2 regions of the Pseudoalteromonas sp. C12FD-1 genome follow, and region 2 is predicted to be linked to the other one. Evidence: predicted binding sites of a transcription regulator. Region 2 holds the regulator's gene; the other holds the start of a gene.
What was found. The regulator LexA, encoded in region 2, represses DNA repair genes until DNA is damaged. The targets are predictions, from matches to a motif close to TACTGTATNNNNATACAGTA.
Positions count from the first base shown of each region.

Region 1: the regulator LexA is predicted to act here: its motif matches at 6,321-6,340, upstream of uvrD (DNA helicase II).

Region 1 covers NZ_JBBEVD010000048.1:649-16,897, forward strand. Annotated here, with positions in the region: gene WDB87_RS05350 (NAD(P)H-dependent oxidoreductase) at 277-933, shown strand; gene WDB87_RS05355 (chemotaxis protein) at 1,146-1,994, opposite strand; gene WDB87_RS05360 (GNAT family N-acetyltransferase) at 2,053-4,113, opposite strand; gene uvrD (DNA helicase II) at 4,091-6,256, opposite strand; gene WDB87_RS05370 (hypothetical protein) at 6,559-6,783, shown strand; gene WDB87_RS05375 (YacL family protein) at 6,898-7,266, shown strand; gene dut (dUTP diphosphatase) at 7,319-7,774, shown strand; gene WDB87_RS05385 (NUDIX hydrolase) at 7,835-9,685, shown strand; gene WDB87_RS05390 (hypothetical protein) at 9,682-10,407, shown strand; gene WDB87_RS05395 (dCTP deaminase) at 10,408-10,971, shown strand; gene yrfG (GMP/IMP nucleotidase) at 10,968-11,615, opposite strand; gene nudE (ADP compounds hydrolase NudE) at 11,678-12,250, shown strand; gene cysQ (3'(2'),5'-bisphosphate nucleotidase CysQ) at 12,243-13,034, shown strand; tRNA gene WDB87_RS05415 (tRNA-Met) at 13,183-13,259, shown strand; tRNA gene WDB87_RS05420 (tRNA-Met) at 13,439-13,515, shown strand; tRNA gene WDB87_RS05425 (tRNA-Met) at 13,584-13,660, shown strand; gene WDB87_RS05430 (trimeric intracellular cation channel family protein) at 14,013-14,627, shown strand; gene WDB87_RS05435 (YifB family Mg chelatase-like AAA ATPase) at 14,661-16,169, shown strand.
Region 2 covers NZ_JBBEVD010000070.1:27,010-43,258, reverse strand. Annotated here, with positions in the region: gene cyoE (heme o synthase) at 1-200, opposite strand, end outside; gene WDB87_RS11980 (COX15/CtaA family protein) at 213-1,202, opposite strand; gene WDB87_RS11975 (hypothetical protein) at 1,233-1,727, opposite strand; gene WDB87_RS11970 (SURF1 family protein) at 1,717-2,457, opposite strand; gene WDB87_RS11965 (DUF2909 domain-containing protein) at 2,472-2,783, shown strand; gene WDB87_RS11960 (cytochrome c oxidase subunit 3) at 2,683-3,558, opposite strand; gene WDB87_RS11955 (cytochrome c oxidase assembly protein) at 3,594-4,124, opposite strand; gene ctaD (cytochrome c oxidase subunit I) at 4,124-5,716, opposite strand; gene coxB (cytochrome c oxidase subunit II) at 5,716-6,852, opposite strand; gene lexA (transcriptional repressor LexA) at 7,324-7,941, opposite strand; gene WDB87_RS11935 (PaaI family thioesterase) at 8,118-8,558, shown strand; gene WDB87_RS11930 (hypothetical protein) at 8,563-8,943, opposite strand; gene WDB87_RS11925 (DUF7218 family protein) at 9,174-9,425, shown strand; gene WDB87_RS11920 (hypothetical protein) at 9,568-10,284, shown strand; gene WDB87_RS11915 (VOC family protein) at 10,259-10,609, opposite strand; gene WDB87_RS11910 (endonuclease) at 10,736-11,395, shown strand; gene WDB87_RS11905 (S41 family peptidase) at 11,504-13,123, shown strand; gene WDB87_RS11900 (hypothetical protein) at 13,123-13,491, shown strand; gene hmpA (NO-inducible flavohemoprotein) at 13,552-14,733, opposite strand; gene WDB87_RS11890 (NnrS family protein) at 14,754-15,986, opposite strand; gene WDB87_RS11885 (hypothetical protein) at 15,986-16,249, opposite strand, start outside.

The DNA.
Region 1 (16,249 bases), on a different contig from region 2:
ACCCACGGGTAAGGCTCGGCGCACATCTTTGTATGGTAAATATAGTCCTCTTATCTCACGAGCAGGATTACCCGCAATAACTTTATTTGTCTCTACATTTTTAGTAACGACAGATCCCGCAACAATAACACCGCTATTCCAAATGGATGTGGGCTTGAGCTATTATCAAATTTTTTTAGAAAGTCTTTTAAGTATTTTGCTAATTATCAATTGATAGCAAACCCTATAAACTTGCCCCATCTTGTATTTACATACCTTACCAAAGGGGAGAAGAGCATGTCTCATCAAATTATTAAAGACTTACATAACCGTTACACGGCTAAAAAATACGATACGAGCAAACGTATTTCTTCGGCGGATCTTGATGTAATTAAAGAAGCTATTCGCTTGTCTGCTTCTTCAATCAACTCTCAACCTTGGAAGTTTGTATTGGTAGAAAGTGATGAAGCTAAGCAGCGTTTGCACGATACATTTGCTAACAAGCACCAGTTTAATCAATTACACGCTAAAGAAGCATCTCATACACTTTTACTTGCATATGATCCTAAGTTTACTAAGGATAAATTTTCTAAACGTGTAGACGTTGAGGTTAGCTCTGGTCATTTGCCTGCAGAATTACGTGAGAGTTTTATGGGGGCCTATGCTTTTGCTGAAATGAATACGGATGAAAATGGCTACAATGGCAGCTGGACTAAAGCACAAGTTTACCTAGCACTAGGTAACATTATGCATACACTGGCGCGTTTAAATATTGCATCTACGCCTATGGAAGGTGTTGATCCAGAGTTAATCAGTGAGAAGTTTAGCGAAGAGCTTGATGGTCATATTTGTGAAGTGGCACTTGCAATGGGTTACCCAGTTGAAGAAGAAGATTGGAACTTTGGCAAACCTAAAGCGCGTTTACCAGTTGAAGATATTATAGCTACTGTATAATACCAATCCGCGATAATACTTAATCATTTTGAGGGGCTAAACGTGTCGCTATCTTCGTTAAAAAATTCTTATTTAGAACAACTAAATAGCGAATTTTTTGTCTAGCTATCAACACATTTTTCCATCCTCAAAATAGATCACTTAATTATGCGAATTGGTATAACGTGTTGCTATAAGTTAATTAGCCGAGAGCCTTCTCGGCTTTTTTATTTTTAAAATAAACCATACGCTTGTGTTTCTTCGTCTTCCTGTTGTGCTAAATGATCAGGTCTAAATATTGCGCTAGGGTCTATTAAAACACTGTGTTTTTCGGCTAACTTTATTAGCCCTCGCATCATGCTTTTGGTTTGCGGGTCTATATCAAAGCCTACTTCGGTTAATTTATCGAGTGGCTTAATGTCTTCTTTTTTATAATCTATATTGTCCTCTACTTTATCTACTAGTAATCCGATATGTGGGTTGAGCCCATCTTTGGTAGTAAAAACAATAATAGGTTTATAATCGAGTGTTATTTGCTCTTTTGCCGCATCAAATAACCGTTGTAATTGCATAAAGCTGTTGCGCTTTATACTCGCTAAATATTTACTGGCCTGTTTATAGTCTTGCTCGTTATGTGCACTAACTGCGTGATCTGTTGCTGTAACTAGCGCTTGAAAAGGCTCATCAAGTTTTTCTATGATAGATTTTAGGTCACTGTTGTCGGTTTTAAACTCTTTATAAAATACGGCGATGTTGTGTAGCTGAGTTTTATCGTTTGTTATTACGTGGCTCTGTTGCGCGAGACTTTTTTCAAATTGGCTAAACCAATCATTAAGCGAGGCTTGCCAGGTTCTTAGCTCATTGAGTGCTTTTTTATTTCTCTGCTCTGTAGAACTACCATTTAAAATAATACCTAGGTCGAACACCGGCGTGGGTGTCTCCATGTAGTCTTTTACACCAATAAAGCTCTTATTATTATTTGGCAATGTAGTGAGGTTATTATCAAATCGCTCGGTGAGTAAAATATCGAGAATTTTAAGTGAAATGGTTTTACAGCCCACTTGAAAGTTTATGAATTCCATACCTTTATCTTTAATTGCCTTGTAATGCTTTAAGGATAGAACAAAATAGATAAATAGCTTAAAGGTTGTGTAGTTTTTTAATTAGTGATTTAACTGCGAGTTTAAATTGCTGCTCTAATGCTTTTTTTCCACTTAAGCGATGTTGCTTAATTAGCTGCTCGTTACTGTGGTTTTGTAATACCATTTGTATCAGCAAGTGGCGATCTTCACTTTTAGTTGCCATTAGGCAGGACGGTGAGTGGTTAAATAAATACCATAGTTTTGGCGCGGTATTAAAGCGATTTATTGTACTAATTGTAGTGTTTATAAGTGGGTTGGGCACGCTAGATTCATCGATAAATTTACTTATTAGCTCACTGACTAACTCACTGTCGAGTTGGCTAAAGTGCGTTAATAAACCATAAAACAAATCACTTTTAAATTGCTGAGCTAAGGTATGTAAGCCCTGCGTGGATGTGCTTAATGCTTTAACAACAAGGGCTGAGTGCTCACCGGTGCTTTTATCTCGCTGATAACCTAGCTTTACAGCACTAAAGTCCTGAGATTGCCAAAAACGTAAAAGCCCTGCTGTAGCCCCAAAACTTGCACCTATATAACTACAGGTGGGTGTTAGCTGATGCTGGCAATGCGCTAGCAATGCTTTACCTACGCCTTGTTGGTGCAGATTAGGTGCAACAGCTATACGAATAACGCGTGCGCTTTGTTTTGTTAAATAGCTTGGCTGTGCGCTTAATTGCGCGAGCGATTGCGCCATTAAATGCCCTTGTGGGCGCCGCTCACCACTGATTACTTGCTTAGCTAGCTCTGCATCCATACCGCCTTCAATTGCTATTAAACATACACCCACAACATGCATGTTGCATCTGCTAATAAACAGCCTTTGCGCTGGGGCATCAAGTAATTGGCGTAAATCGTTAACACTGCTTTGGTAATGGGCAAGTGCCAGCAGTGCAACTATTTGCTGCAGTAAAGGCTCATTGTCAACGAGTTGCTGTTGGGTGACCTCAACATGCTCAATGCTATTTAAAGCGGGCGGGTATTCGTTATATTGTGCATCTAAAGCAAAGAGTGTGCGTACATGCTGCTCAAGAGGGTCGCCCTTGGCAAAACGTAAAGGCTCTTCTAAGTTTACAATTTTTGCCGCTTTGTAATTTGCTTTAATATGTTGAGTAAAGCGAATGGTATAGCCTCGGCCATTACCCTCATAACCTACCAAGGTGCTTGCAAAGACTATACGCGGGTAGTGCTTTAGCATGGCTAATAATAGGGGAACAGGGATTGCGGCGGCTTCATCGACCAGTAATAAATCACATTGCGGCAACTGATTAAGCAGTGCGTCGGGCGCCATGTACCGTAAATTAGCTAAATGTTTTTGCTGAGCCTTGTATTCAACCTGCAAGGTTTTAGCTAAATGCTTAAAACAGCTATGGGTGGCTCTAAATTGTGTTGCGCATACAATGATTTTTTTATCATGTAATGCTGCGGCTGCAAGACCTAGCGCGGCTGATTTTCCTCGCCCTCTGTCGGCATTAATAATTAAAGGCCTGTTCGCACGCCCTGTGGCCACCTTAATTATTTGCTCAACGCATTGCTGCTGCGCCTGATACTCAATTTTATTTGTTACACTGCTTTTGAGCGGCGGCTGTTTAAAGTCAGTGTGTTCATCAAAGTGTATGGCAGGTAGCGTTTGTAAAAGGCGAGAAAAACGTAAATTAAAATAGCTTTGCTGATTACTACACCCATAAGACTGCACGTTTTGCAGCGCAGGGTCTTGCCATGAGGCTAAACGTTGTAAATCAGGCAGTAATAAAAATAAAAGCCCGCCGGCTTTTACGGTGCCGGCTAATGCGGCGAGTTTATCGGGGTAAATGCCACTAAAGCCATCATACACGGCATGAGGAAACTCTTGCCCAAGTAGTTGATGAGTATGCTCAGGCCAACTTGCATTGGCAAGGCTGCTTGAAAGTAGTTTTACATCATCCGAACGTGTTAACGCGTTTAATAGCTCATAGCACCAAGTGGGTTGGCCTGTGATAAGCACTAACTGACGATGCTTTGCGTCAGTTAGTTGCTGCGTTAATTGCTCAACACAGTGCTTATACAGCTTGAAGTCGTGCATATGCGGTTACTAACCATTTGCTGCCAAGGTCGTCAAAGTTTACTTGCACACGCGATTGTGCGCCGCTGCCTTCGTAATTAAGCACGGTGCCTATACCAAATTTAGCGTGTAGTACACGTTGGCCTAAGTTAAAACCACTTTCTTCGAATACAGCATGGCTTACTGAGGCACTAAAACGCCCCGCAGCAGGCGGGCGTGATACCTGGGTTTTAATGCGAATTTCTTCTACGCAATCTTCAGGTATTTCGCGTAAAAACCGCGATGGGCTGTGGTACTTTTCTTGTCCGTATAAACGGCGGCTTTCGGCATGGCTTATGTAAAGTTTGTCCATGGCACGGGTCATACCCACATAACAAAGGCGGCGTTCTTCCTCTAAGCGCCCCGATTCTTCATTACTTTGCTGTGATGGGAACATGCCTTCTTCAACGCCCACCATAAACACAAGCGGAAACTCTAAGCCCTTAGCTGAGTGAAGAGTCATCATTTGTACTGCGTCTTCATGCTCATCGGCTTGGCCTTCGCCTGACTCAAGTGAGGTGTAGGCTAAAAAGCCTTGCAGTGGTGAGCTAAACTCTTCTTCTTCGGGGAGCTCGTACTGATCGCAGGCACTGATAAGCTCTTCTAAGTTTTCTACGCGAGCGCGGCCTTTTTCGCCTTTTTCAGCTTGATACATGGCCATTAAACCAGAGGTTTGAATAGTGTATTTGGCTTGCTCTTGCAGTGTAAGGTCGCTAATTTTATCTTCTATGTGCTCTACCAATTCTACAAACTTTGTTACAGCGCTTGCCGCACGGCCAGATAAGTGTTGTTGTTCAACAATTGCTTTGGCTGCGTACCAAAGAGGCAGCGACTCAGCACGCGCACAGTCGCGTATATGGCTAAGTGTTTTATCACCAATACCACGCGCAGGGGTGTTAATAACACGCTCAAATGCAGCGTCGTCTTGGCGATTACCTACTAAGCGTAAGTACGAGAGCGCGTCTTTAATTTCTTGGCGCTCGAAGAATCGCATACCACCGTAAATGCGGTATTTTAAGCCTTCTTGTAGCATTGCTTCCTCAAGTACACGAGATTGCGCGTTACTACGGTATAAAATAGCGGCGTCTTGCAACGCATTGCCGGCATTTAACCAGCTGCGTAGCTTACTGCTTACAAAGCGGGCTTCGTCTAACTCGTTAAAGGCGGCATAAATTGATATAGGCTCGCCTTCGTTACCATCGGTCCATAAGCTTTTACCCATGCGCTCTGAGTTGTTTTTAATTAGCGCATTAGATGCTTTTAGAATGGTTGCGGTTGAGCGGTAGTTTTGCTCAAGACGAATAGTTTCGGCGTCAAAGTCAGTTAAAAAGCGTTTAATGTTTTCTATTTTAGCGCCGCGCCAACCGTAAATACTTTGGTCATCGTCGCCTACAATCATAATGCTTTGTGTATCACCAGCAAGTAGCTTTAACCATGCGTATTGAATGGTATTGGTATCTTGGAACTCGTCTACCAGCATGTGGGCAAAGCGCTGCTGGTAATGGCGAAGTAGCGTAGAGTTATTTTTAAGAACTTCGTAGCTACGTAACAGTATTTCTGCAAAATCAACTAAACCTGCACGGTCACACGCCTCTTGATAGGCGGCATATACACGCAGCATCATTTGCTCATTTATATCGTAGGCTTGAATATCTTTAGGGCGCAGGGCTTCATCTTTTTTAGCGCTGATGTACCAGCCAAATTGCTTGGCGGGCCACTTTTTATCATCAATATTCATTGATTTTAATAAGCGCTTGATCATTCTTAGCTGATCGTCAGAGTCTAAAATTTGAAAGGCTTCTGGTAGGTTTGCTTCACGGTGATGAGCGCGCAAAATACGGTGTGATAAACCATGGAATGTACCAATCCACATGCCTCCCACGGGAGCTTTTAGAGTTTCTTCAACACGAGTGCGCATTTCTTTAGCAGCTTTATTAGTAAAGGTAACCGCAAAAATACTATAAGCAGAGGCTTGCTCAACCTGCATTAACCACGCGATACGATGAACTAAAACACGTGTTTTACCCGAACCAGCACCTGCTAATACCAGCATGTTTTGTAGTGGGGCTGCAACGGCATCGCGTTGTTTGTCATTTAAGCCATCGAGTAATTCAGAAACGTCCATCGTTACGCCTTTTCAATCAATAATGAGGGCAGTATAACAGGTGTTTTTGTTAGGCTAAATAAAATACTGTTTTTATGAACAGCTATTATAAAATTGCCTCTAAAACCAATCAGTTGGCTAGTTTATAAGTGACTAAAATTAATAATAAAAATAATCAAATTGACCTATATTTAGTAAAAAATACTAAAACAGTTATTTAGTACTAATTTAACTAACTGATTTTTAAGCTTTAATAAATTGGCATAAAGTGTGATAGTAAGTAAATAACTAAAATTTAAAATTAATTAACTACAGAGGTGAGTATGGCAGATCAAGGTTCTGGCGGTAATGTAATTGCTGCATTGTGTAATATATTTTTTCCTGGTTTAGGGCAATTAGTACAAGGGCGAATTTTAGCCGCTATCTTTTTTGCGCTAGCTATTATAATTAGTTACGCACTTATTTATGTATTGGTAGGCTTTGTACTTGTGCCTATTATTTACTTATGGTCGATTATAGATGCTGCACGTTTTAGATCGCGAAGTTAGCCTCTATGTTGCCTACTTAAATAGCGCCAATGGGCGCTATTTTGCGTTTTAGGGGCACAGTTTAACGTTATTTATGGGTATAATTAGTGCATTAGCGTTTTAAAAGTAAAAATTATGGAATATCAATTTATACGTGACCCTATTAGCGGGCTGCGCATTAAAATAAGCAGCGAGCATGCCCTAATTGGCCGCTGGTTAAACGAAGAAATTGGCAAAGAAAAAGTCGCGATGGTACAAGCACTTATTAGCTCGGTAAAGACAAGCTACGAGCCAATAACGTTAAAAGGCCAAGAGATAGACTTAATACTCTCTAAAGACGAAGCCTTATTTGAAGCGCATGCTCTACACCAAGACAGCGAAGATTTAGTCGCCTATCAAGATGATGACTTAATGCTTGAAGAAAATGGCTTAAGCAGTGGCTGTGGCTTTGAAGACTTTGTTGACTTGATCAACTCATGGCATGAGTTTTCGGCTGGTCGTTAAGTTATATTATCTGTATTATTTTTATAAATTTATTTAGAGTAGAAAGTTTAAAATGAAAAAAGTTGAATTAAAAATTGTCAATCCTAAAGTTGGTACTGAAATTCCTATACCTGAGTATGCTACAGATGGCTCTGCTGCTATAGATCTTAGGGCCTGTATTGATGACATATTACAAGTTTTACCGGGTGAGACGAAATTAATTCCTACTGGTATTGCTTTAAATATGCAGGATACTGGAATGGCTGCTACTATTTTGCCTCGCTCAGGTTTAGGTCATAAACATGGGATTGTACTGGGTAATTTAGTCGGATTAATCGATTCAGATTACCAAGGCGAGTTATTCATTTCAGTATGGAATAGAGGTAATGATGAATTCTCAATAAACTCTGGTGATAGAATTGCTCAATTGATGTTTATACCAGTACTTAAAGCTGATTTTGTACTTGTCGATGAGTTTGAAGCAACAGATCGTGGAACTGGTGGCTTTGGTCATACTGGCGTGAAGTAAACTTCTTAGGTGGCGTGTATATTCACGCCACATAGCAACTTAGTTAAAAGGATTTACTAAATGATTCGACATATTATTGCCGTAATTTCAGCACTCTTAATTTTGTTAATACTTTATATTCTCAATAAAAATATTGCTATTGGAGCTTTAGGAGGTATTGCAAGTCTTATAATTGTTGAAGTGTATTTTTTTATGGGAAAAAATGATCTCGATCTTACATTCCTTGGCCTGAAAAGGTTATTTTATGTATTTAAAAAAAGAAAAATAATAAAAGAATCTATTAATTATGACTCATTGGCTGATTATGCCTTCTGGTTAAAAGAGGAGTTTGTTTTTCCTCTATCTTCCTTTAATAAAAAAATAGATAAAACTGTAATTCAAAAGCTTTCAAGTTTCGAAGCCGCCATATTTATTCTACTTGTTAATGACAATCAAAATTTTATAGATTGTAGCTACCTTACTTCAGAGGATTTTAAGGAACTTTTTACTAAAGCTCTACAAGAGTCGTTTTATAAAAGGCTAATTCTTAAAGAGTCCCTGTCACGAATTATTAAGCCAGCTGATTTAGATAGTTTACTTTCCAAGTTTGAAGAACAACTCATAGTGGATAGCGGTTTAAGTAATGAAAATACTGATAATAACCTCTTCACTAATAAGGTTAGAGAGCTATGCGGTGAAGGGGGCGAAATAAAAATATCAATTTTCTCAACCACTTCGCAATTATCTCACGATATTTTAAAAGATTTAAAAGCTTATCAAACAAGCACTACTAAAGTAGATATAGATTTCTATATTTGCAGTCCAAATGTTAAAACAGACTTAGCAATCTTGGAATTAATGAAAGAATATGAAGTCCCTGTTGGTGCATTGCCAGATCAGTTTGTAAAAGCTAGTAATAAAAAAGCACATGTAGAGATGGATATTATCCGCCGTGTATTTAGGGTGTTGCGCTCTTTTAAAGACATTAAAGATAATCAAGAAAGCTATTGTAAAACGTCTGTTTATTTATATAAAAAAAGCTATCCCGGTTGTAAAGTTCGTTTAATAGAAAATAAGTTTGTTGAATTACAACCTGGTCCATTAAAGTTTGCTAATAATTTATATCGATTCCGTATTGCGAGCACTGATTCAGAAGTGATACATACTCTAAGTGATGCTGTTAAAAACTTTAAAGGTGGTAATGAAGTTCAATGCATTGAATTATTGAACCAGCCAATAGAACAGGCAGAAAAGCAGGCATTATTAGAGTTAGCTGAATGGCTAATATCAAGGGGCATAAAAACAGATGATTTATCTAATTATGCAACAGATATTCATGCATTTAGTGGTGATCAAGAAGCACGTGCTAGACTAAAATTTTTACAAAATAGAATAGGTATTGCTTATAAAGCGATAACTAATTTGAGTAATTTTACAAATGAAGAGCTTTGTGCAGAAGAAAACTTTAAACAATTAACGGGTAGCGGCATCAGGGAATTAGAAATAAACAATAAAATTAAACATATAACAGTCGCTGCTATTTTTACGAATGATAATAAAATCCTTCTAATTGAAAAAGCTAAAGAATTTTATGAAGGAAAGTATAGCCTTGTTGCAGGACATGTAGAGTATCAAGATAATACGCTCGCTGATGCTGTGGAGAGAGAGGTCAATGAAGAGATTGGGCTGAGCATAAATAGCTTAAGTTATATTTGTCATATTGATGACTTAACAGACAAATGTGGTCATGGTGGTGAGATCCATGATTGGCATGTTTTTAATTCTTATGAAATCATAGATGAGAATAGTTTAAAGCTTGGTGCCGAAGTTAAAAGTATTAAGTGGGTTTCTTTGAATGAACTTCAAACAATAAAAGAAGAATTAACTGATGGTGCTTGCAAGATTTTTAATGCCATGGGTTGGTTGAAATGAAAACCGTTGTTATAAGACTAACCGGAGGCGGTGCTATTTCTGAGGCTAGTACCGAAATTGATGTGCCATGGTGGGGGTATAGAAATATGCATATCGCTCCTGATGTATTCAAAGATTTACCAGTTATTATTACAAACAACCCATCAACAAAGTTCATATTTGTTTGCGGTGGCATAGGAGCTTTTCTTTTTACTGATTTAGTTAAAAACCTAGCCATGGATAGTTATGTAGATGAAGTTGGGAAAGGCATAATTTCGATATTAAATGGTATCGCAATATCATATTTAAACTCATTTTCTATAAACGTTTATTCAAATGAAGTACCTGTCAATCAAATAGAAAAATACTTATCTACAACGGATGCTAGATGTTTTTTTATTAAGCCTGATTCAGGTTGTATTAGTAGTGATTCACTTGCTGCAGAAGCTGCTTTTTTAACTAAAGCAGACCTTCTGTTATATGTAAAAAAAGGCGCCCCTCAATATCATGTTGGTTTTGATAAACCAACAATCATAAATCGCTGGTCATTAGATGATATAGAGCTTAAAGCTCTTACTTTATATGAGAAGCAAAATAAGCATTATGTGCTTGATTATCAGGCATGTTCTATACTCAAATCTAATTCTAACGAAACTTATATTATTCCACCTGAAATTATTAAAGAAATCAGTACGAGCTCTTTTCCTGGCAGTAACTCAAAATTAGTAACAATGGTGTATTAAATGGTATTAAGTTCCGAAAGTATAAAAAGACACCTAATTGAAGGTAAGCTTGTTATTGAGGGTTTTAAAGAAAGCTCATTCAGACCTGCGAGCTATTTACTGAGGCTAAGTGACCACATACTTTTAATGGAACAGCACGATAGAGAAATTGATACTAAATCTACAGATACGAAATCTTTTTTTAAAGCTATACAAATTCCAATTGAAGGATATGTATTAAAACCAGGTGATTTTATATTGGGAGCTTCTGTTGAGTCTTTGAGTTTACCAAACTCTTTGTGCGGGGAGCTAAGCCAACTATCCTGTTACGCTAGAGTGGGTTTGAGCATTAACTTCAGCGCTAATTATGTTGCACCTACATTTGGCCACAATAACCCGTCTTCTATAACCTTTGAGATAAAAAATGAATCTTGTAATGATATCCGTATATATTCTAGAGTGAATTTTTGCCATATACGCTTTATGCAAACTGACTTGGATGTTAAAAGTTCATATAATGGAATATACAGTGGGCATAAAGAGGCAAAGGCAGCTGACTTTAGTACAAAGCCAGCGAAAGGTTAAATAATCTTACGGTAGTCGGTTACGTTTAAGTAATCGGCTATTACATTATGTGGTTGTTGGCTATCTGGGTTAGCAACCGCAAGTAAATGCTCAATGCCGTATTCTCGGGCAGCATTTAAAACTGGCACACTGTCATCAACAAACAAAGTGCGCTGCTTATTAAATCCTAAATCTTTTTGTACTTGATGCCACAAACTTTGCTGCTCTTTACTCACTCCGTATTGATGAGTCGACACCACGCCATCTAAATAATTATCTATCGCGGTATGTTCAAATTTAAGCATGACGTTTTCTGGGTGGGCGTTAGTTAACAGGATTAGCTCTTTACCTGCTTTTTTTAACTCAGTTAAAAAGTGGGGCACATCTTCGCGTACTTTTATTAAGTGCTGGGTTTGGCGTTTTAATTCCATTATTGGCAAATTGAGTTGCTCTTGCCAATAATCTAAGCAATACCACTGTATTTGACCACTTACCGCTTGATAGCGCTTGTGCATTTCGGCTTTTGCTTCATCAAGGGTAATATTGCGAGTGAGCGCAAGTTGCTCTGGTACCACGTTAAGCCAAAAGTGACTATCGAAATGTAAATCGAGTAATGTTCCGTCCATATCGAGTAAAACGGTATCGATTTTTGACCAATTTAGCATGGGCTTTTCCTTGTGAAAAGTTTATGATTAAGCACAACTGCCATGATAGCAAAATAACGCCAATGACACAGAAAAAGCACCCAACTCCGCCTCAAATTATTAGTAACAATGTAGTTGCTAAAAGCCGTTTATTTACTGTTGAATCGTTAGAGCTTAAGTTTTCTAATGACGAAGAGCGCCAGTATGAGCGCATACGTGGCGGTGGCCGCGGGGCTGTAATGATTGTACCAATAACTGCAGATAACGAAATGCTACTGGTACGAGAGTATTGCGCGGGCACAAACAACTACCAATTAGGCTTTCCTAAAGGCTTGATAGACCCAGGCGAAACGCCACAACAAGCTGCAAACAGAGAGCTCAAAGAAGAAGTGGGCTTTGGTGCTGAATTTTTTGAGCCGTTAAAAGTAGTATCAATGGCACCAAGTTACTTTAACGCGACCATGCATATTTTATTTGCTAAGCAACTATATCCGCAAACGTTAGAAGGTGATGAGCCCGAACCTTTAGTGGTTGTTAAGTGGCCATTAACAGATTGGCAGTCATTATTAGAGCAAGACGATTTTACCGAAGCTCGCAGTGTTGCCGCTTTGCTATTATTAAATAAGTATTTAGCGTCTGGAGCTGCAAATGAATAAATTATTAGAGCCTTGTATTGAACTTGCACAAAGTGCAGGCGATGCCATTATGGCTATTTATAAAAAAGACGATATTGGCCAGCAAGAAAAGTCAGACTCTACGCCTGTTACAAAAGCAGACTTAGCGTCTAATGATGTGCTTGTTGCTGGTTTAAAAGCGCTTGCGCCCGACATTCCTATCATGTCGGAAGAAACGCCTATTCCGGCACTTGCTGACAGACAAAACTGGCAACGCTATTGGCTATTAGATCCGATGGATGGCACCGGCGAGTTTATTTTAGAAAGTGGTGATTTTGCCGTTAATATTGCGCTTATTGAAAATAACCACCCTGTTTTAGGTGTGATTCATTGGCCAGCAAAAGACATTACTTACTTTGCTACCGCTAACCAGGGTGCATTTAAACGAGAAAATGGTAGCGACACAAAAATGTCGGTAGCAACACCCGATAACCTAACGCTGGCAGTAAGCCGTAGACAAAAAATTGAAGCGGTCAGTCAGTATTTAAATACGCAGTTTGCCACTATTGCTGTTGGTTCGTGTTCTTTGAAGGCGTGTATAGTTGCCGAAGGTAAAGCCGACTGCTTTTTACGAATTGGTCCTACAGGCGAGTGGGATACCGGCGCATCACAAGTTATTGTAGAAGAGGCGGGCGGATGTATTACCGATGCAGAGTTTAACCCGCTTACTTATAACCAGCGTGAAAGCACTGAAAACCCTGACTTTATTGTAATGGGGCACCCAGATTGGGAGTTTCAAAAAATGATAAGCCCGCATCAGCGATAGCTATTTATAGTGCCTGTTGGTTGCTTTTTGTTCGGTTGAACGCAATTAACTAGTTAAAGCCTTGCAATATAAGTTTATTCCTATATTATAGCGCTCTCTTCGAAACAGGCTCGTTATTAACACGAAACTATTTCAAAGAAATTACAGGCGCGGGATGGAGCAGCCTGGTAGCTCGTCGGGCTCATAACCCGAAGGTCGTCGGTTCAAATCCGGCTCCCGCAACCAATTTTTAAAAAATTTGGTTACTGTAAAACTCTAGCTTAAGAGACTAAATTAAGTAGTCGATAGACTTAAAATATACAGGCGCGGGATGGAGCAGAATGATAAATCATTCGCCGGACTGCTTAAACCTGAAGTCGAAGGTCGTCGGTTACAATCCGTCTCTTAGACTATAAACATACAGGCGCGGGATGGAGCAGCCTGGTAGCTCGTCGGGCTCATAACCCGAAGGTCGTCGGTTCAAATCCGGCTCCCGCAACCAATTTCCTTTATGGAGTTGGAAGCCACGTTGTAATGTAAGCAACGCTAAATAAGTATGCATATTTCAGGCGCGGGATGGAGCAGCCTGGTAGCTCGTCGGGCTCATAACCCGAAGGTCGTCGGTTCAAATCCGGCTCCCGCAACCACTGAAATAAAAAGTTAGAATGAATCGACACTCTATATGAGTGTTTTTTTATGCCTAAAATTCAGTGAAATGAATAGCTCGTCGGTCTCAGCTCTTTATTAGCCAGCAAATGTCGTCGGCTCACCTTTTATAAGATCATGCTCCCGCAGCCACTGAAATACATAAAATGAAACGACACGCTTAATGTGTGTTTTTTTATGCCTAAAATTATATTTCTTTCCTTAAAAAGCACTTTTAGATTTACCCCCCAAGCAATAGCTATAAATATTACAAACTTCCTTAAAAATGCGTTATTACTTAAAACTTTGTATAGTTTGTGTTAAAACGGCACAAATAATTTTGGGTTGTTAAACATGACTGAGCTTTACCACTGGTTTGATTTAATTGGCATTGCCGTGTTTGCTATTACGGGTACATTGGTTGCACACGAAAAGAAAATGGATGGTTTTGGTGTGGTGGTATTAGCAGCGGTGACAGCCATTGGAGGCGGTACAGTTCGCGATCTTATACTGGATGTTCCGGTATTTTGGTTACACGACCAAAGCTTTTTTTATGCTATTTTAGCTGCGGTATTTATTACCACTCGGCTTATTAACAAGCAAAAGTCGATTCCGCATTACACATTACAAATTGCCGATGCATTTGGTTTAGCATTTTTTGCGGTTATGGGTACTCAAAAAGCCTTACTAGCCGGTATGCCAAATATGACCGCAATTATTATGGGTGTAATTACCGGTTGCTTTGGTGGCATGCTCCGAGATGTGCTTGCCCGCGAAATTCCTATGCTGCTAAAAGGCGAGCTATACGCAATTACCTGTATCGCAGGCGGTGTAGTTTATACTTTGGGTATTCACTTTACGTTAGCGACCGAACTTGCCATGGTAATGGCAATGCTAACCACCTTATTGCTTCGTATTGCAGCTATTAAATGGCAAATCACAGTACACGTTTTTAAATATTCTGACTAAACTAATTAATTAAACCATTAATTAGGATAAGGAATGTCGCTAGCTCGCATTTATTCTCGTGCCCAAGTAGGTATAAACGCCCCCGAGGTTATTGTAGAGGTACACCTTGGGAATGGTTTGCCAGCTTTTCATATTGTAGGGCTTCCTGAGGCCTCAGTTAAAGAATCAAAAGATAGGGTGCGTAGCGCCCTAGAAAACTCACAATTTGGTTTTCCCGATCAACGTATCACCGTAAATTTAGCCCCTGCCGATTTACCTAAAGATGGAGGGCGCTTTGACTTAGCTATTGCCGTAGGTATTTTAGTGGCCTCTGGGCAGGTTGTTTGCCCTGATATACATAAATATGAGTTTTACGGAGAGCTTGCCCTTAATGGCGAAGTGCGTGGTGTAAATGCCATTTTGCCCTCTGTACTTGCAGCAAAAGAACAAGACCGCTGCTGCTTTTTACCTTTTACCAACGATAGCCTCGCAAGTTTGGTGAACGGCGTTAAACGTAAAGCGGTTAATTCGCTGCAAGAAGTGTGGGGCGATTTATTAAATCAGCAGCCGCTGCCTTTAAATATTGAATACCCTGATTGCGCCCAGTCTCCCGACTTTTTACTCGATTTAAGTGATGTTAAAGGCCAACCCGGTGCTAAGCGAGTGCTAGAAATAGCTGCAGCTGGAGGCCATAACCTACTTTTTTTAGGCCCGCCTGGTACGGGCAAATCTATGCTAGCGCAGCGTATGGCAACGATAATGCCAACCATGTCGGACGATGAGGCAATATCAACGGCTGCACTGTATTCTATTATTGGCCAATCTATTGACTTAAATAATTGGCGCCAGCGGCCGTTTCGAAACCCGCACCACACTTGCTCAGCCGTTGCTTTAGTCGGTGGTTCTTCAAACCCTAAGCCGGGTGAAATTTCACTTGCGCATAACGGGGTATTGTTTTTGGACGAGCTTCCGGAATTCGAACGTAAGGTACTTGATTCTCTGCGTGAGCCTATGGAAACCGGTTCTGTGGTTATCTCCCGTGCTGCAAGGCAAATGGAGTTTCCGGCGCAGTTTCAGCTAATAGCTGCACTCAACCCAAGTCCGACTGGATGCCATAATGATAAGCGAGCAACGCCTGACCAAGTTATGCGTTATTTATCTCGCGTGTCAGGCCCGTTTATCGATCGTATCGATTTGCAAATTGAGCTGCCACGTTTAACCAGTGTTGAGCTGCAAAGTACTCAGCCTGAAGAAAGCAGTGCTCAAGTTAGGCAGAGGGTTGAAGCTGCATACCATATTCAGTTAAAACGCCAAAGTAAGGTTAACGCGCGTCTAAATAACAAAGAAATGAATATACACTGTGAGCTTGCGCCTGCTGAGTTGCAGTTTTTAGCACGCGCTAGCGAAAAGTTGTCGTTATCACCGCGCTCTTACCATAGGGTCATTAAAGTGGCGCGTACAATTAGTGATTTAAAAGGTGCAGAGCATATTAGTTTAGAAGAGCTAAAAGAGGCGCTAAATTATCGTGCTTTTGAGCGGTTACTAGCGCAGTTAACTAAATAAACTAAACGCTGCTGGAAGTAATACCGAACCGCAATAATGTTTCATTATTTTAAGCTGTTAAGCTCAGTGTATTTTTACGA
Region 2 (16,249 bases):
AGTAAACTAATAAATTGTACTACAATGCCTCGCCCTACATCAGGCGCCAGTGCCAAGCCAACCCAAGCAGTAAGTACCAACATAGCCACTACTTTAAACTTGCTAATAGCTAAGTAATCTTGCAGTAAATTATAAGCACGTTGAATAAAAGGATATGCGCTAATAACCTGTAGTTCTTTTTTGTCGAGTGTGAGTGCCATAAGTATTCCCCTTTATGTGCGTGCTTTTAGGTAGTAACACAACCTAACCATAGTCAATAACAAAATAGCTGCCATTAAATTGTGCGCCAGTGCCACTCCAAGCGGAAAATGCCAATGCACCACCGCAAGTCCCAAACTAATTTGGCAAAGTAGTGCAACGAGCACGCTGACAGTACAGTGTTTTATTTTTGCAGATTGCGCTTGCCTATATATACGCCACATAATTAGCGCCAACACAATACATGTAACTAGCGCCCAAATTCTGTGTAGTAGATGAATAGACATACGTGCCTGCTGCGATAACACTCCGTACTCATAATTACTGTGCTCAAGCGGCAGCTGAAACACACTACTGAGTGAAAATGGCTGCGCATAACTACACAGCGGTAAACCATTACAGTGTGGCGCCGCATAATTTGCTGCAAGCCACCCACCTAAAGCAATTTGAATAACCAATACAGTCAATGCAACTAAGCTCAATGAAAAGTAGCGTTTAGCGCTACTATCTCCGCCTTCTATAGGCTTACTGGTTAAACGCAGATATAAAAGAGTGATTAGCGATAAAATACTAAATCCCCCCAACAAATGGCCCATTACAATGAGCGGTTGCAAGTTCATAGTAACGGTCCACATACCCAGCGCAGCCTGAAATACAACTAACAATAATAAGGTTAGCGGTAATTTAACCGGCGTGTTTGAGTAATGGCGCTTTACAAAAGCCAATACAAATAGCGCTAAAATAAGCAACCCCAGCGCGCCTGCAAAGTAACGGTGGATCATTTCTTTCCACGCTTTGGCGGTTTCAAACATCATATCTGGGTAACTTTGGGTAGCCAGTGCGATATCGGCTTCATGTTTTGGTACAGTTAAAAAACCATAGCAACCTGGCCAATCAGGGCAACCAAGACCTGCGTCACTTAAACGTGTATAAGCACCTAGCCCTACCACCAACAGCGCAAGTAACCCCGTTGCAAGTACCCAGTTTTTATAATTTTTATACATAGGAATCTCCCATTAACAATGCGCTATTAATTAGCTTGAACGAGAATAATTAAGTAGTTTTTTTAAATCTTTTAATAAACCTTTTTGTACTAAACGGTTTTCTTGAGGCTGCTCTTTAAACGGATATTCAAGCACCACTAAACCCATATGATCGATTAAATATAAGCTAGCGGGCTGCAAATTTTGTTGCGCGTTAAAGGTTTTCCAAGGAATGTTTTTAACTTTTGGCGCCCCCATTACAGCCATATCAACCTTGCCTTGGTTTTTTCCTAGGGCGATATATAAGTTATCAAGCGCATTGAGCTGCTCATTGCACGAAGCATTACATTTATTGGAGTAATTAAGCGCAATTGTCCATTGCTTAGGGTTATGTTGCTGCCAGTTTTCAAGCTTTACTTCGTGCTGTAAAAACTCGCCATTATTGGTAATAGCGCTAGGCAACCAGTCTAGTTTTAGCGCACCGTATGCGAGTACTAGCGGTACAGCGCAACATACAACAAACAAAACTAAAGGATTATTTTTCATTGTTAGTCCTCTTTTTACTGGCAAAAATGGCCACCACTACACAGGCTAAGGCTATTAAAAACCATTGCACTGCATACGCTTGGTGCTTTTGCGGACTCATCACCACCGCTTTGTAATGCGGTATAGCTAGCGCATCTCCAGCACCTTGACGATAAGCCATAAAATTAAATAACGATTGATTACTCTGCTCACTTAGCTTTTGTAAATCTATTGATTGAATTCGTTTTTGAAGGTCTTGTTTTGTCGAATTGGTTTGTAAGTTAAAGCTCGTTAGATTTTGCTCTTTTATCTGCGCTTTAAACGTAATATTACGTTTAGGAAGTTGGATGTTCGGTAATTCACTGCGTGAAATAGGCGCTTTTACCCACCCTAAATTAACGAGTAAAGCATCACTTGCTTGGCTTGGCTTAAATAAAACCAATAAATCGTAACCGACTTGCCCTTGGTAAACTTGGTTATCTAAAAGCCAGTATTGCTGATTTATTATTTTTCCGACAAGCTCAACCACTACACCTGTTTTATTCCACTTTGTAGGCATGGCCTGTAATTGCCCCCAGCTCATTACACCTTGGGTTTGCATTTTAGCTATAGCTGTTAGCTGTTGCTGCTTTTGCTCAGCCCTTGCTAATTGCCAATACCCTAAACGTACACATACCAGCACCACAGCTACCACAACGCAAAGTGCGATAAATGAGCTAAGCTTTTGTTTACGCCTTAAAATTAACTGCATAAAGGGTCAACCCAGTGATTATTAAAATTATTATTGTGCTGCTGTTACTATTTATACTTTTCAACTTGTTTAGAGCGCTATTTATTATGGTGACCGACAAATCTGGCGGTCGGCCTATGTCGCATTTTTTAGGCCGTCGTGTGCTGTTTTCTGTGGTAGTTTTGGTGATGGTGATAGCCGCTGTAAAACTTGGTTTTATAAAGGCTAATCACTCACCATTAACCGTTACAACACATATACAAAAACAAATAAACACAGCCACACCACATCAACAAAATGCCAGTACCAAGCCGCTGCTTGAAACGCAAAATGTTTATCTTTCGTAAAATGGCCTTTTAAAATACGCACAAATACAACAAACAAAATAATGGCGCCAAGGGTCACATGCATGCCATGAAAACCTGTCAGTAAAAAAAATGTATTGCCGTAAATGCCTGCATCTAGTGTTAGATTTAGCTCGTTATAGGCATAAATATATTCTTCTACCTGCAATGCTAAAAAGCACACGCCCAATAAAATGGTTGCTCCCAACATCACTTTTAGCGGTTTACGTTTATTGTTTTCAATAGCTACGTGAGCAAAGTGCAAAGTAACCGAAGACGCTAATAAAATAAGCGTATTAATAAGGGGTAAGCCCTGCCATCCCATAGCTTGCGTGGTTTCACCCGCTGGCGTGGTTAGTAACGGCCATACTGCCTCAAAGGTAGGCCAAAGCACTTCGTTGGTCATCGCATTATTCCCAGCCCCACCTAGCCAAGGTACCGACAGTATGCGGGCGTAAAATAATGCCCCAAAAAAGGCCATAAAAAACATGACTTCAGAGAATATAAACCAGCTCATGCCCTGTCTGAACGAGCGGTCCATTTGCGCTGAATACAAGCCCTGATCAGACTCGCTAATTACATTTTTAAACCAACTAAAAATCATATATAGCAGCACTGCAATGCCTGCATATAGCAGGTACACACCGCTGCCCCCTTCACTTTCTAAATTCATAACTGTTAACGCCGCACCCACTGCAATAAAAAATAACGCCACCGCGCCCACTATGGGCCAAGGGCTTTGCTCGGGTACGTAGTAGTTTTCATAATCTTGATTCATGTTACTTGCTCCTAGTTTTTCACTAGACATGCAGGCTAGTTATTACTTGCTACCAGCTGCTCACTAATATCAAATACGGTGTACGATAAAGTTAGCTCTTCTACGTCGCTCGGCAGAGCAGTATCTACATAAAACAGCAGTTTAAACTCAAGTTCTTCACCCGCTTTTAGCGGTTGTTGATCAAAACAAAAGCACGCTATTTTATGTAAGTACTTAGCCGCCTTTCCAGGCGACACAGAAGGCACCGCTTGCATTACTTTATCGATATCACTGGTGTTTTTTGCGCTAAACATTACCTCACGCATAGCACCCGGTTTCACATCAACACTGTATTCTTTTGACTTAACAATAAACGGCGCACCACTTTGCGCATGGGTTGTAAAGCTCACACCTATCTCTCGGTTTTCAGTGATTTGTGTACTTTGCTTAGCTTGCTCAAGCGACGGCTTGCCATTAAGCCCGGTTATGTCGCAAAACACGTCATATAAGGGCACTAAGGCAAATGCAAAAGCAAACATACCTATACAAATAAGAATTAGGCGCTTTAATAGCGGTGCATGTGTCATTATTTAATTTCCGGCGGTGTAGAAAAAGTATGATACGGCGCAGGAGAGTCTACTTCCCACTCTAAACCTTCAGCACCATCCCATACTTTTGCAGGCACTTTATCGCCCCCTCGGGCACATTTAATTACCACAGCCACAAAGAGTAACTGCGATAAACCAAAGGCAAACCCACCTATGCTTATAATCGCGTTAAAGTCAGCAAACTGCAGAGCGTAATCGGGAATGCGGCGAGGCATACCTGCCAGCCCAACAAAATGCATAGGGAAAAACAGCACATTAACGCTTACCAGCGATAACCAAAAATGCCACTTAGCCAAGGCAATGTTGTACATATTGCCCGTCCATTTAGGCAACCAATAATAAGCGCCTGCCATAATAGAAAATATTGCCCCCGTAACTAACACGTAATGAAAGTGCGCCACCACAAAGTAAGTATCGTGATATTGAAAATCAGCTGGTGTTATAGCCAACATCAACCCCGAAAAGCCCCCCAAGGTAAATAGCACAATAAATGCAATACTAAATAACATGGGTACTTCAAAACTTATTGAACCTCGCCACATAGTGGCCACCCAGTTAAAAACTTTTACTCCTGTTGGCACCGATATCAGCATGGTCGCGTACATAAAAAATAGCTCGCCAGCAACGGGCATACCGGTAGTAAACATATGATGCGCCCACACTATAAAGCTCAGTAATGCGATAGAAGAAGTGGCGTATACCATGGAGGCATAACCAAATAGTTTTTTACGGGAGAACGTAGGCACTATGGTCGAAATAATACCAAAGGCGGGTAAAATCATGATGTACACTTCGGGGTGGCCAAAAAACCAAAATATGTGCTGAAACATTACCGGATCGCCGCCGCCTGCTGCATCAAAAAAGCTGGTTCCAAAGTATTTATCGGTCAATACCATAGTGACCGCTCCGGCCAATACAGGCATAACAGCAATTAATAAAAATGCGGTTATTAGCCATGTCCAAACAAATAATGGTAGCTTCATCCATGTCATGCCTGGGGCACGTAAATTAACGATGGTCACAATAACGTTTATTGCGCCCATAATTGAGCTAATCCCCATAATGTGCACTGCAAACACAAACATTGCAGTGTTGTCGTTACTGTACGTTGTTGAAAGCGGCGCATAGAACGTCCAGCCAAATGCGGGGCCACCTCCAGGCATTAATAACGAGGCCAATAAAATTAAAAAAGCGAAAGGTAAAATCCAAAAGCTCCAGTTGTTCATTCTGGGCAGTGCCATATCTGGCGCGCCAATCATGAGCGGTACCATCCAGTTAGCAAGCCCCGTAAAGGCCGGCATTACAGCACCAAACACCATAATTAAACCGTGTACTGTGGTCATCTGGTTAAAAAAGTGTGGGTCTACCAATTGTAATCCTGGCTGAAATAACTCAGCCCGAATAACCATGGCCATTGCACCGCCAATTAAAAACATAGTCAGCGAAAAAATTAAGTACATGCTGCCAATATCTTTATGGTTTGTTGTGTATAACCAACGTTTAAAACCTTTGGCTGGGTGATGACCGTGGTGAGCGTCATTGGCGTTAGGTTGTTCTACTATGCTACTCATTAGTTCGCCTCCGCATCAAGTGCTGCCTGAATTTCACTAGGTTGGATGACATCACCCGTATCATTACCCCACGCATTACGCTTGTAGGTAATTACTGCCGCAAGCTGCTTTATTGATAACTGTTTAGCAAATGCCTGCATTGCAGTCCCTGGACGACCATGGATCACAACATCTATATGATCTTTTATATCACCTAAAACAATTGGATTGCCTTTTAACGCAGGAAACACGCCCGGTAATCCCATTCCTGTTGGTTGATGACACGCAGCGCAACTTGCCATATACACTTGCTCGCCTAAAGTCATTAACTCTTCTTTAGGCAACGTTTGATCAAGCAAAGCAGCATCGGCTAATGCCGCTTTTTGCTTAGCTTGCTTAGCATCTGCAAGCCATGCGTTAAAGTCCTCTTGCGACTTAGCTTCAACCACCACGGGCATAAAACCATGATCTTTACCGCACAGCTCTGCACACTGTCCTCGGTAAATACCTTCTTCGTTAATGTTGGTCCACGTTTCGTTGATAAACCCCGGATTGGCATCTTTTTTAACGGCAAAATCAGGGACCCACCAAGAGTGGATAACGTCATCTGAGGTCATTAAAAAACGCACCTTTTGATTAATTGGCAGCACTAAAGGTTTATCAACCTCAAGTAAGTAATTAGGGTTTTTATTAGCAAGGTTGGCTATTTCGTCTTGAGGGGTAGATAAAATAGAGTAAAACTCTACGTCTTCGCCCATATATTCATAATGCCACTTCCACTGTGACCCTGTAATTTTAATGGTTAAGTCGGCCTTACTGGCATCCTCCATTGCTATGAGGGTTTTAGTGGCAGGGATTGCCATGGCAATTAAAATAACAAACGGAATGGCAGTCCAAAGAATTTCTACTTTGGTACTTTCATGAAATTGGGCAGGGACTGCCCCTTTAGATTTACGGTGATGAATCAGTGCCCAAAACATTATTGCGAACACTATCACCCCAATCACACAACATATTAAAAATATGGTCATGTGTAGCTGATATACATTATTACTTATATCGGTTACGCCCTTGCGCATATTGTATTGGCTATTAGCCAGCACTTGCTGCGGGAACATAATCAACACAAGCCACAAGGTAGAGGTCAGTTTACCCATGTGACGGCTCCTTTGATGCTATTGCGAATGCAAAGCGAAGAGGCATACGGCTTAAACGCCAATTCGTTATTTTTATTTTTTAACCAATCTTATTTTTAATTGGTATCGCTAGGACAACAAAAGGTTTGTGTATATTGTGTGTTCTCATAACTAAAAAGCTGTGAGTTATTGTTAGTCCAGCACATTAATGATTAGCTAAAAAACGTACAACAAGCAAGTTTTAGTATAAAAAACAATCAAGTGATATTTTAAAATTGATTAAATTACGAAGTATTAAATTGTTATTTAACAGCCAAGATACGAGCAAAATTAAGGGATGTAACACGCTTAGGAAGATAAAAGTATGAGTGAAAAAAAGTTTACAGGCTAAATAATTTTAGGCCGCTTTGAGGTAGTGGAAGGTCTTTTTTAAAACAAAAATGCACACTTAACAGTGCGCATTTATAAAAAGTGACTTAAAAATAGTTAAAATTACATCCAGTCAGCATTTCTTATTACGCCAACAGCTAAACCTTCAATATTAAAAGATTCGTTTTCAAGGTCTACTTCTATAGGGGTAAACTCTTCGTTTTCGGCGTGTAATAATACTTTTCGGCCTGCTTTTTCTAAGCGTTTTACAGTTACATCTTCATCTACTCGTGCAACCACAACTTGGCCGTTTTCTGCTGTTTGAGTACGGTGTACGGCAAGTAAGTCGCCATCCATAATACCTATATCTTTCATACTCATACCGTTTACACGCAGTAAAAAGTCTGCGGCGGGTTTAAACATAAGTGGGTCTATTTTACAGTGACTCTCAACATGTTCTTGCGCCAAAATAGGCGAACCTGCTGCAACTCGGCCTATTAATGGCAGACCTAGTTGCTCTGGCTCTTCTTCTTCAACTAATTGAATACCGCGGCTTGCGCCTGGCTTCATTTTAATAACGCCTTTTTTGGCAAGCGCTTTTAAGTGCTCTTCTGCGGCATTGGCACTTTTAAAACCTAATGTTTGTGCAATTTCGGCACGTGTAGGAGGCATACCAGTGTCTTTAATAAAAACTTTTATTAGTTCGAGTATTTGAGCTTGGCGTTTCGTTAATGGTCGCATACAACTGGTTTTCCATACAGTACATTTAACTGTGAGTATATACAGTTAAATAAAAATCGCAAATTTAAATTGCGCTTTAATTAGCTAAACCAAATACACATGTGTACATTTTAGGTAATTATTAAAATTGCATATATAAAATGCTATAAACAAGGTTTTAATTCAAAGGAGTAGTTATGAGTATTTGGTATCAACCCATCACATTAGCGCTTTGCAAACAGTTAGATGAAGGTATAAACGGCCAAGGTACTTTAATGAAAACCATGGGGATAGAAATAACCGAGATAGGGGAAGATTACCTAGTTGCGACTATGCCCGCAATACCTGAGCATCATAACCCAATGGGAATGGTACACGGCGGCGCTAATGTAGTACTTGCCGAAACAGTTGCTAGTTATGCTGCTAATTTTGTTGTTGATTTTACAAAGTTTTACTGTGTAGGGCAGGAAATTAGTGCAAGCCATTTAAAAGCGTCACGCAATGGGACGTTAACAGCAACGGCTCGTGCATTTCATATTGGTAAGCGCAGTTCTGTATGGGAAATAAAAATAACCAATAGCCGCAACGAGCTTTGCTGCGTATCAAAAATGACCGCAGCAGTGGTTGAGCGAAAGTAATAGCTTACTTTTCGATAGGGTAAATTGTTATTTCCATACCCGCGCCAATTGCAGATATACGTAATAACGTGTCTGCATGCAGCGCCTGATTAAAACATTTTGGTGACGTACCAGACTCAAAACCAATATCAAAGGTTCTGCGAGAGCAGCTTAGCCATTGCTTGAGCGCGTTACGAGAACACGACTCAATAAGCTCGCACAAGTGGTTAATAGCTTTATCTGGCGTGGTTATGTCACCTGAGGCTTCAATACGCGCAAGTTGACGATATTCGTCTTTGTCATAATGTAAAACCATCGCGTTTTTCTTTAAGTCTGCCACTAGGGCGCTAATATCTTGTTTAGACTCAAGCTCTAGATCTACATTTAAAAATTGAATTTCCGACATTGTCTGCTTTTTACCCTCTTATAGTTTCATCGCAAACTTTAACGCAGTTTTACTTTTATACCAAATCAACTAAGCGGTAAACATGGCTTTATTAATAGAAAATGCCTGTTTAAACGCCATTGGCACCTAATTTGCCTTATAAAACGGGTTAGGCTAGTTACGCTTAATTTTACCGTTTATGTATGAAAGTTATACACACACTGTGTAATTAAACGCTCAGGAGAGAAGTTATGGTAGATCATGGCCCGCAAATTAAAAACGACGATCAGTACGATGCGCTTCGCGATGAAGGCATGAGCAAACAAAAAGCCGCACGTATTGCTAATAGTAATACTCATAAAACAGCTGTAAAAGGCGGTAAAGCCTCAAATTATGAGCAACGTACAAAAAAACAGTTATACGATAAAGCAAAAGAGGTAGGCATTAGTGGCCGCTCTAAAATGAGCAAACAAGAGCTAATAAACGCCCTGCGAGAGAATTAAACGCAGCCTCTCTGATTTTTATCGCTCCTTTTTATTATTTTTATAAAGTTAGAGTAAGCTTATGAATAACTGCGACAAAATGCCGCAGTAAAAGCATGGACTGCTGTAATACACTAACGCTAAAAATAATAAGAAGCACAAAATGAGAAAACAACTATTTAAGCGCGCTCGAAAACTACATAAGTGGCTAGGCTTTTTACTTGCCTTACAAATTTTAGCTTGGCTTTTAGGTGGCTTAGTAATGAGCGCGATACCACTTGAATACGTGCATGGTAAGCACCTTGCCAAGCGCACACTTACAAACCCATTTACACAAGCAGACTACCTTACATCACTCGATAATATTACGTCACAAGTGGCTAACCCCACTCAAATAATATTTGAGCACTTTTTAACTACTCCGCTTATTACTGTTATTAACAGCACCGAGCAGCAAAGCTTTAGTGGTTTAACGGGCCGCCCCTTTCAGCCGCCCACTAAAATACAAATCACCGCTAATGCGCAAGCTCATTTACTCATCGACGCTAAGCCAATTAGCACAACGCTTTTAAAACAAGGCCCTCGAGAAGTGGGATACAAAACAAATGTGTGGCAAGTACAATTTAACGACACCTTTAATACTACGCTATATTTAAATGCAATTAACGGCAAAGTTATTACCGTTCGCAGCACATTATGGCGCATTTTCGACTTTTTTTGGATGCTGCACATAATGGATTACGACGAGCGAGAAGATTTTAACAACCCGTTACTTATCAGCTTTGCAGCCACCAGCGTGCTATTTTGTTTGTGCGGTATCATTTTATTAATACAAAACGTTAGGCTAAAAAAGCTTACACGTGTTGGTCAATCAAAATAGGGTTGCCGTCTGGGTCGGTAATAATAAAACTTTTATCACCCACAGGCTCAACGCTTATATTAGCGCTTTGAAAATATTCACTGAGCGTATCAACATCTTTAAAGTTTGTAACTGTTTGTGCATGCTGATCCCAACCAGGGTTGAAGGTCAGCATGTTTTTATCAAACATACCCGAGAACAAGCCAATCAAATGCTCACCGTTTTTCATTACTAGCCAGTTTTGTTCTACCTCGCCTGCAAACTCACTAAAACCCAGCTTTTCATAAAACGCTTTAGAGGCCCTAATATCTTTAACCGTTAAACTTATTGAAAAAGCACCTAGCATGGTCATCTCCTCGCTATTTTTTATATCAGTATAGAGTGTACTAAGCATTGCGGATTAAAATTTGCTCAGGGTTTATCTTTTAGCAGCAAAACTTTAGACTAGCGCCTCCTGTAGTTCACGTATGTGATGGATATGCTTAAATTTATTTTGGCCTTTGTGGCTTGTTGTATTTGTTTTTCTGCATCGAGTGAAGAATTTACCCGCTTTTCAACGGCTAAAAGGCACTTAATTAAAACCCTACCCGATAACGCTAAAAGCCTTTACTGCGGCTGCGACATTAAAAAACAGGGTAAAAAGCTAATCCCCGATCCTAGCAACTGTGGCTACATTCCGCGTAATACATTAACTTCCTCTGGCAAAGTTAATGTACGTGCACTGCGTATAGAGTGGGAGCATATAGTGCCCGCGTGGGAGTTTGGCCATCAGCTACAATGCTGGCAAAACGGTGGGCGTAAAAACTGCCGTAAGGTCAGTGCCAAATTTAGAAAAATGGAAGCCGACATAAACAATTTAGCTCCCGCTATTGGCGAAATTAACGCAGACCGCTCTAATTATCGCTTTGGTATGCTTAGCGAAAACGCCACACAATATGGCCGCTGCGAAGTAAAAGTTAACTTTAAACAACGCGTAGTAGAGCCACCATTTTATGCCCGTAAACGCATTGCCGACACCTACGCTTATATGCAAAAAACATACGGTTTAAAAATATCAGACAAACAACAAAAGCTATTTGATGCGTGGCAAAGGCAAGCGTTTGCGAATAAAAGTAGTACAAGCAAGCTCTAAAAAAGCCAGGTTTGTACACTCATTTACATAAATCAGGGCCAAATACGTTGAATAAATAAGCGGGTGTTGTAGTATTTTAAACAACTTATTTACAAAAAGTAGTTTTGTATGTTTAAAAATAATAAAGCATCACTCGCTATTATTGCTGCACTTTCAGGTCTAACGCTTGCTGGTTGTGGCGGCGGTAGCAGCATGAATGAAACGCCAGACCCAGTCATTACACCTCCTACAAGCACAGCCCCAACATGGACGGCAGGTGTATTTGAGCCATCGGATGAGTTAAAAAACTTTTGCGAAACACCCCGCACTGGCAACGACCCGTTTAATAATAATGAGCCTTACCCAGACCAAGCAGGCTCAGCACTTTACGAAAAGCTTTGGCTTCGCTCGTGGAGTGACGAAACCTACCTTTGGTATGATGAAATTGCCGATAACGACCCTGAGTCATTCAATACTGTAGCGGAGTACTTTGCGCAGCTAAAAACCGAAGAACTAACCGACTCAGGTGCTAAAAAAGATAACTTTCATTTTTCTGAGCCTTCTGAGGACTTCTTTCAAGAAGCACAATCGGGTGTTACCTCAGGTTATGGCATAAATTGGGCATTTATAGGCGACTCAGCCGATAGAATTTTGCGTGTTGCTTACCTGGAGGATGACTCACCAGCAAGCCAAATTGGCTTTCAACGAGGTGATACCGTACTTGAAGTTGATGGCGTAAGTATAAACACCAATACTCAAGCAGGTATAGATACCCTAAACGAAGGTTTATTTAGCCCAACTAATGGTGACTCGCACACCATCGTTGTGCGCAGTAACGATGGCGCTGAAAAAACCTTTAACGTCACCGCTGGTAACATAGAGCAAACGCCGGTACAAAACATAAAAACCATTACCACAGCAAATGGTACTAGCGTAGGGTACATGCAGTTTAATAGCCATATAGGCATTGCCCAAGAAGGCTTAATAGCTGCGGTTAATAAATTTAAAACCGATAATGTAGAAGAGCTTGTTATCGACTTTAGATACAATGGAGGCGGTTTATTAGCGCTTTCTTCGCAGCTGGCTTACATGGTGGCAGGCAGTGCCAACATTCAAAATCGTATTTATTACCAAACCCAGCAAAACGATAAACAACCGGTAGAATCGCCTTTTCCGTTTATAGATGAAGAAATTGATTACTCAACCTTTTTTAGCACTGGTGAAAGCCTCCCCGATTTAAACCTATCTAAAGTGTATGTACTTAGTACATCGGGTACTTGTTCGGCATCAGAAGCTTTTATTAACGGTTTAAAAGGTATAGACGCAGAAGTTGTACTCATTGGCGACACAACCTGCGGTAAACCATACGGTTTTACCCCTACGCATAACTGCGGCACCACTTATTACACCATTCAATTTAGCGGTATTAACAGTAAAGGGTTTGGTGAATATGCAGCAGGCTTTACGCCTACCGCTTCACCGCAGTTTGATGCTGATGTAAAAGGTTGTGTAGTTAGTGATGACTTTGACAGCCCGTTAGGCGACCCAAGCGAAGGAATACTCTCTACTGCGCTTTATCATATAGATAATAACGGCACATGCCCTGTTAGCACCGCTTCTGCGGGCATTAAAACGCAAATACAAAGCGCTGCTGGCGATAGCAAGCAACTATTACCTTTAAACGCACCTAATGACTTTAACCGTGGCAATATGGACTTAACCTGGCCTACGTTAAATAAGGACAAGTAATGACAAAGCTCGTGGCAGTATTAACCTTATTGTTTATTGGAGGCTGTAACAGTATGAGTAATGCCACTGCTAAGCCTGCGCTACTTACCGAGGTAAACCCAGGCGTTATAGCCACACTGCAGCAAGCGATTATAAAAGCGAAGGGCGGCACACTAGTTACACTTGCCGACACCGTTTTTACTAAACGCAGCGAACTGTTACTAAGCCATGGTACAAATAAAGATCCAAATGGCATGCCCATAATGGGCGCGCATAATATAAAGTCTGAAAAATTTGTTTTACAAATAATCGGCGAGCAGTGCGTGCTTTATTATCCTAAAAAAGATATGGCTATTGAACTTAAAAACGTAAGTTGTAAAGCGCAATAAAATACTATTAAAAAGACACACAGCATTAATGCTGTGTGTCTTTATCATTTTTCACTTGGTTTATAAGTCTTGATGCGGGCCAAACACTTCGTAATAAATATGCTCGTTTTTAACGCCTAGCGCCAGTAACTGGCTTTTCACAAACGCCATAAACCCAGCCGGGCCACATAAGTAAAAATTGCCATTTGTAAGAGGTAACTGTGCTTTTATGGCTGTTAAGTCCATTAATCCTGTAAAATCAGCCCCTTCAGTACTTTGATTAAACCACGTCATAGTTTGCAAACAGTTATAACCCGTACTTAATTCATTTAAATACTGTGAAAACGAGTGTTGCTGAGTATTTTCGCACGCATGTAAATACATAATGTCTTGATTAGAGTTATCACTTAATAGCGTTTCGAGCATCGCAAGCATGGGCGTTTGTCCAACACCTGCTGAAATAAGTACCGTAGGTTGAGTACTATTTCGTAAAAAGAAATCTCCTGCAGGCGGGTATAGCTCAACTATGTCACCTTGAGCTAGTGAGTGTAAATAATTAGACACCATGCCAGGCTTTGGTTGTAGCTCTTTTTTAACGCTAATACGGTAGTTTGTACCGTTACTTTTTTGCGAAATAGAATACTGGCGAATTTCTTCATATTCAACGCCCTCTGGTTTAACTTTTATGCCTAAATATTGACCAGGTTTATGAGTAATAACCGCTTTGCCATCTACAGGTGTGAGTGTAAAGCTTGTTACTAGCTCAGATTCAATCTGCTTATTGGTTATTTCAAATTGACGAGTACCCGCCCAACCACCCAGAGTGTTTTTACTATGCTCATACAATGCTGCCTCTTCGGTAATACAAATATCGGCAAGCAAAGCGTAAGCTTCACGCCAAGCGTATTCTACATCCGGCGTAAACTGCTCTGGTATTAACTCTTTTAAGGTGCCAATTAAATGAGCACCAACAATGGGATAGTGCTCTGGTAAAATATTTAAACTGGTGTGCTTATGATTAATGCGCGCTAATGCCTCTTTTAACACCGCTAAGTTATCAATATTTTGGGCATATGCCGCTAAGGCGTTAAACAAAGCAAATTGCTGACGCCCAGAGCTTTGATTCGCCATATTAAAAATATTTTTAAGCTCTGGGTTATGGCTAAACAAACGCTTATAAAAATGATCGGTAACAACCGTGCCGGCTTGCGCTAATAACGGAACGGTGCTTTTAACAATCTCAATGGTTTTATCAGATAACATAATGTATTCCTATAGGTAAACTAACCACGACGCCCATCAACACGACGCCGTGTTAAGATAGGTGTGCAGTAAATTAAAAATAATAAAAAAGCCACTAACCACAGCAAAGCACTTATCTGCCAAGCAAAGTGTGACCCAATGATTAAGGGAAGTATTGAGCGAGTAATAGCTGCCACCAGCACAAGAGCAAAAGCAACAGATATATACTTAGGGGTGCTAAGCGTACGCCCTGTATGACCAAGCGATACACGGGTCATCATGGCTAAAATCATCATCCCTATTGTGCCAATAGTGATAAAGTGGAGCGCATCTTTGAAGGGTATTACGTTTGTGTAAAAGCTAAATGCAATCATCATTAAGCCAACACCTAACGCAAAATAAGAAAAATGCAAAGACCATAATAAAGAGACTTTTAGCACTTTTGCATTCCACCAAAGCTTTGCTCGAATTAAGTGAAGCGCAGCAACTATTGCAACAATTAATGCAGGACTAATTGAGCTTAAAAATAACTTGCTGATAAAAAACAAAGTAATTGCCAGTATTGATAAATACAGCAGTGCTTTATCAATTTTAGGAGTGCGTACTTGCTCGCTAAGCAATAAACCTTTAGCAGTAAAAAAGGGGAGTACCCTTGCTGCAACAATACCAACCAGTAAGCTAATCACGAGTACCGCGGTGTCAACCACAGCCAAAGCAAGCTTCATGTTGTTATTTAAAACAAGTAGTAAATAAAGTGTATTGAGGGCGCACAACACACTTAAAATAGCTAAAAATTGATAGTTATTTTTACTGCGTGCTTTTAATAGCATATTAGCCAGCGCAGTAATTGCACCTACCCACCATGCTAGCTGCAACACAATAACAGCCAATAAATTAATATTGCCAACATCGGGCAGCACAATAAAAAAAGCTAAACGAGCACTTACCCATATTAAAGTAAGTAGCATAAGTGCTTTGCCACTTATACTCGGTATGCCCGTCCATGTTTGCGCTGCCGTAAGTAAAAAGCCCACGACAACAACCCCCGTAAAGCCAAACAGCATTTCGTGTGCGTGCCAAAGTGTAGCTGGTATTGTTAAATGCCAATTAGCATGGCCTGTTAAAATAAGTAACCAATAACCTATAGATAAAAATGCCAGCAAACCGCCTGCTAAAAAGTAAGGTCTAAATGCAAGCATCCATAACGGCCATTTAGTTACTTGATAAATAGCTATGCGCGCCGGCACTGGCTCTGTTAAGTTTAGTGGGCGCATTAGCGTACTTCCTGCCCTAAACCATGCTGAGCAACACAACGCAGTACATAACTAACTTTCAAAATAGCTGCCACTACAATAGTGCCAATATGCGCTGATATTTGTACCTGCATCGAAAAGTACTCTGCATAGGGGTAGCTAATTAAAATGCTCACAACCATACAAACAGCGCTCAACCCTAGTACGGCATTAGCAGTAAATAAAAGCGATTCAAAAAATGAGCCCAACTCAACATTGTTGTTTACATTTTTTAGCGTAAGTGT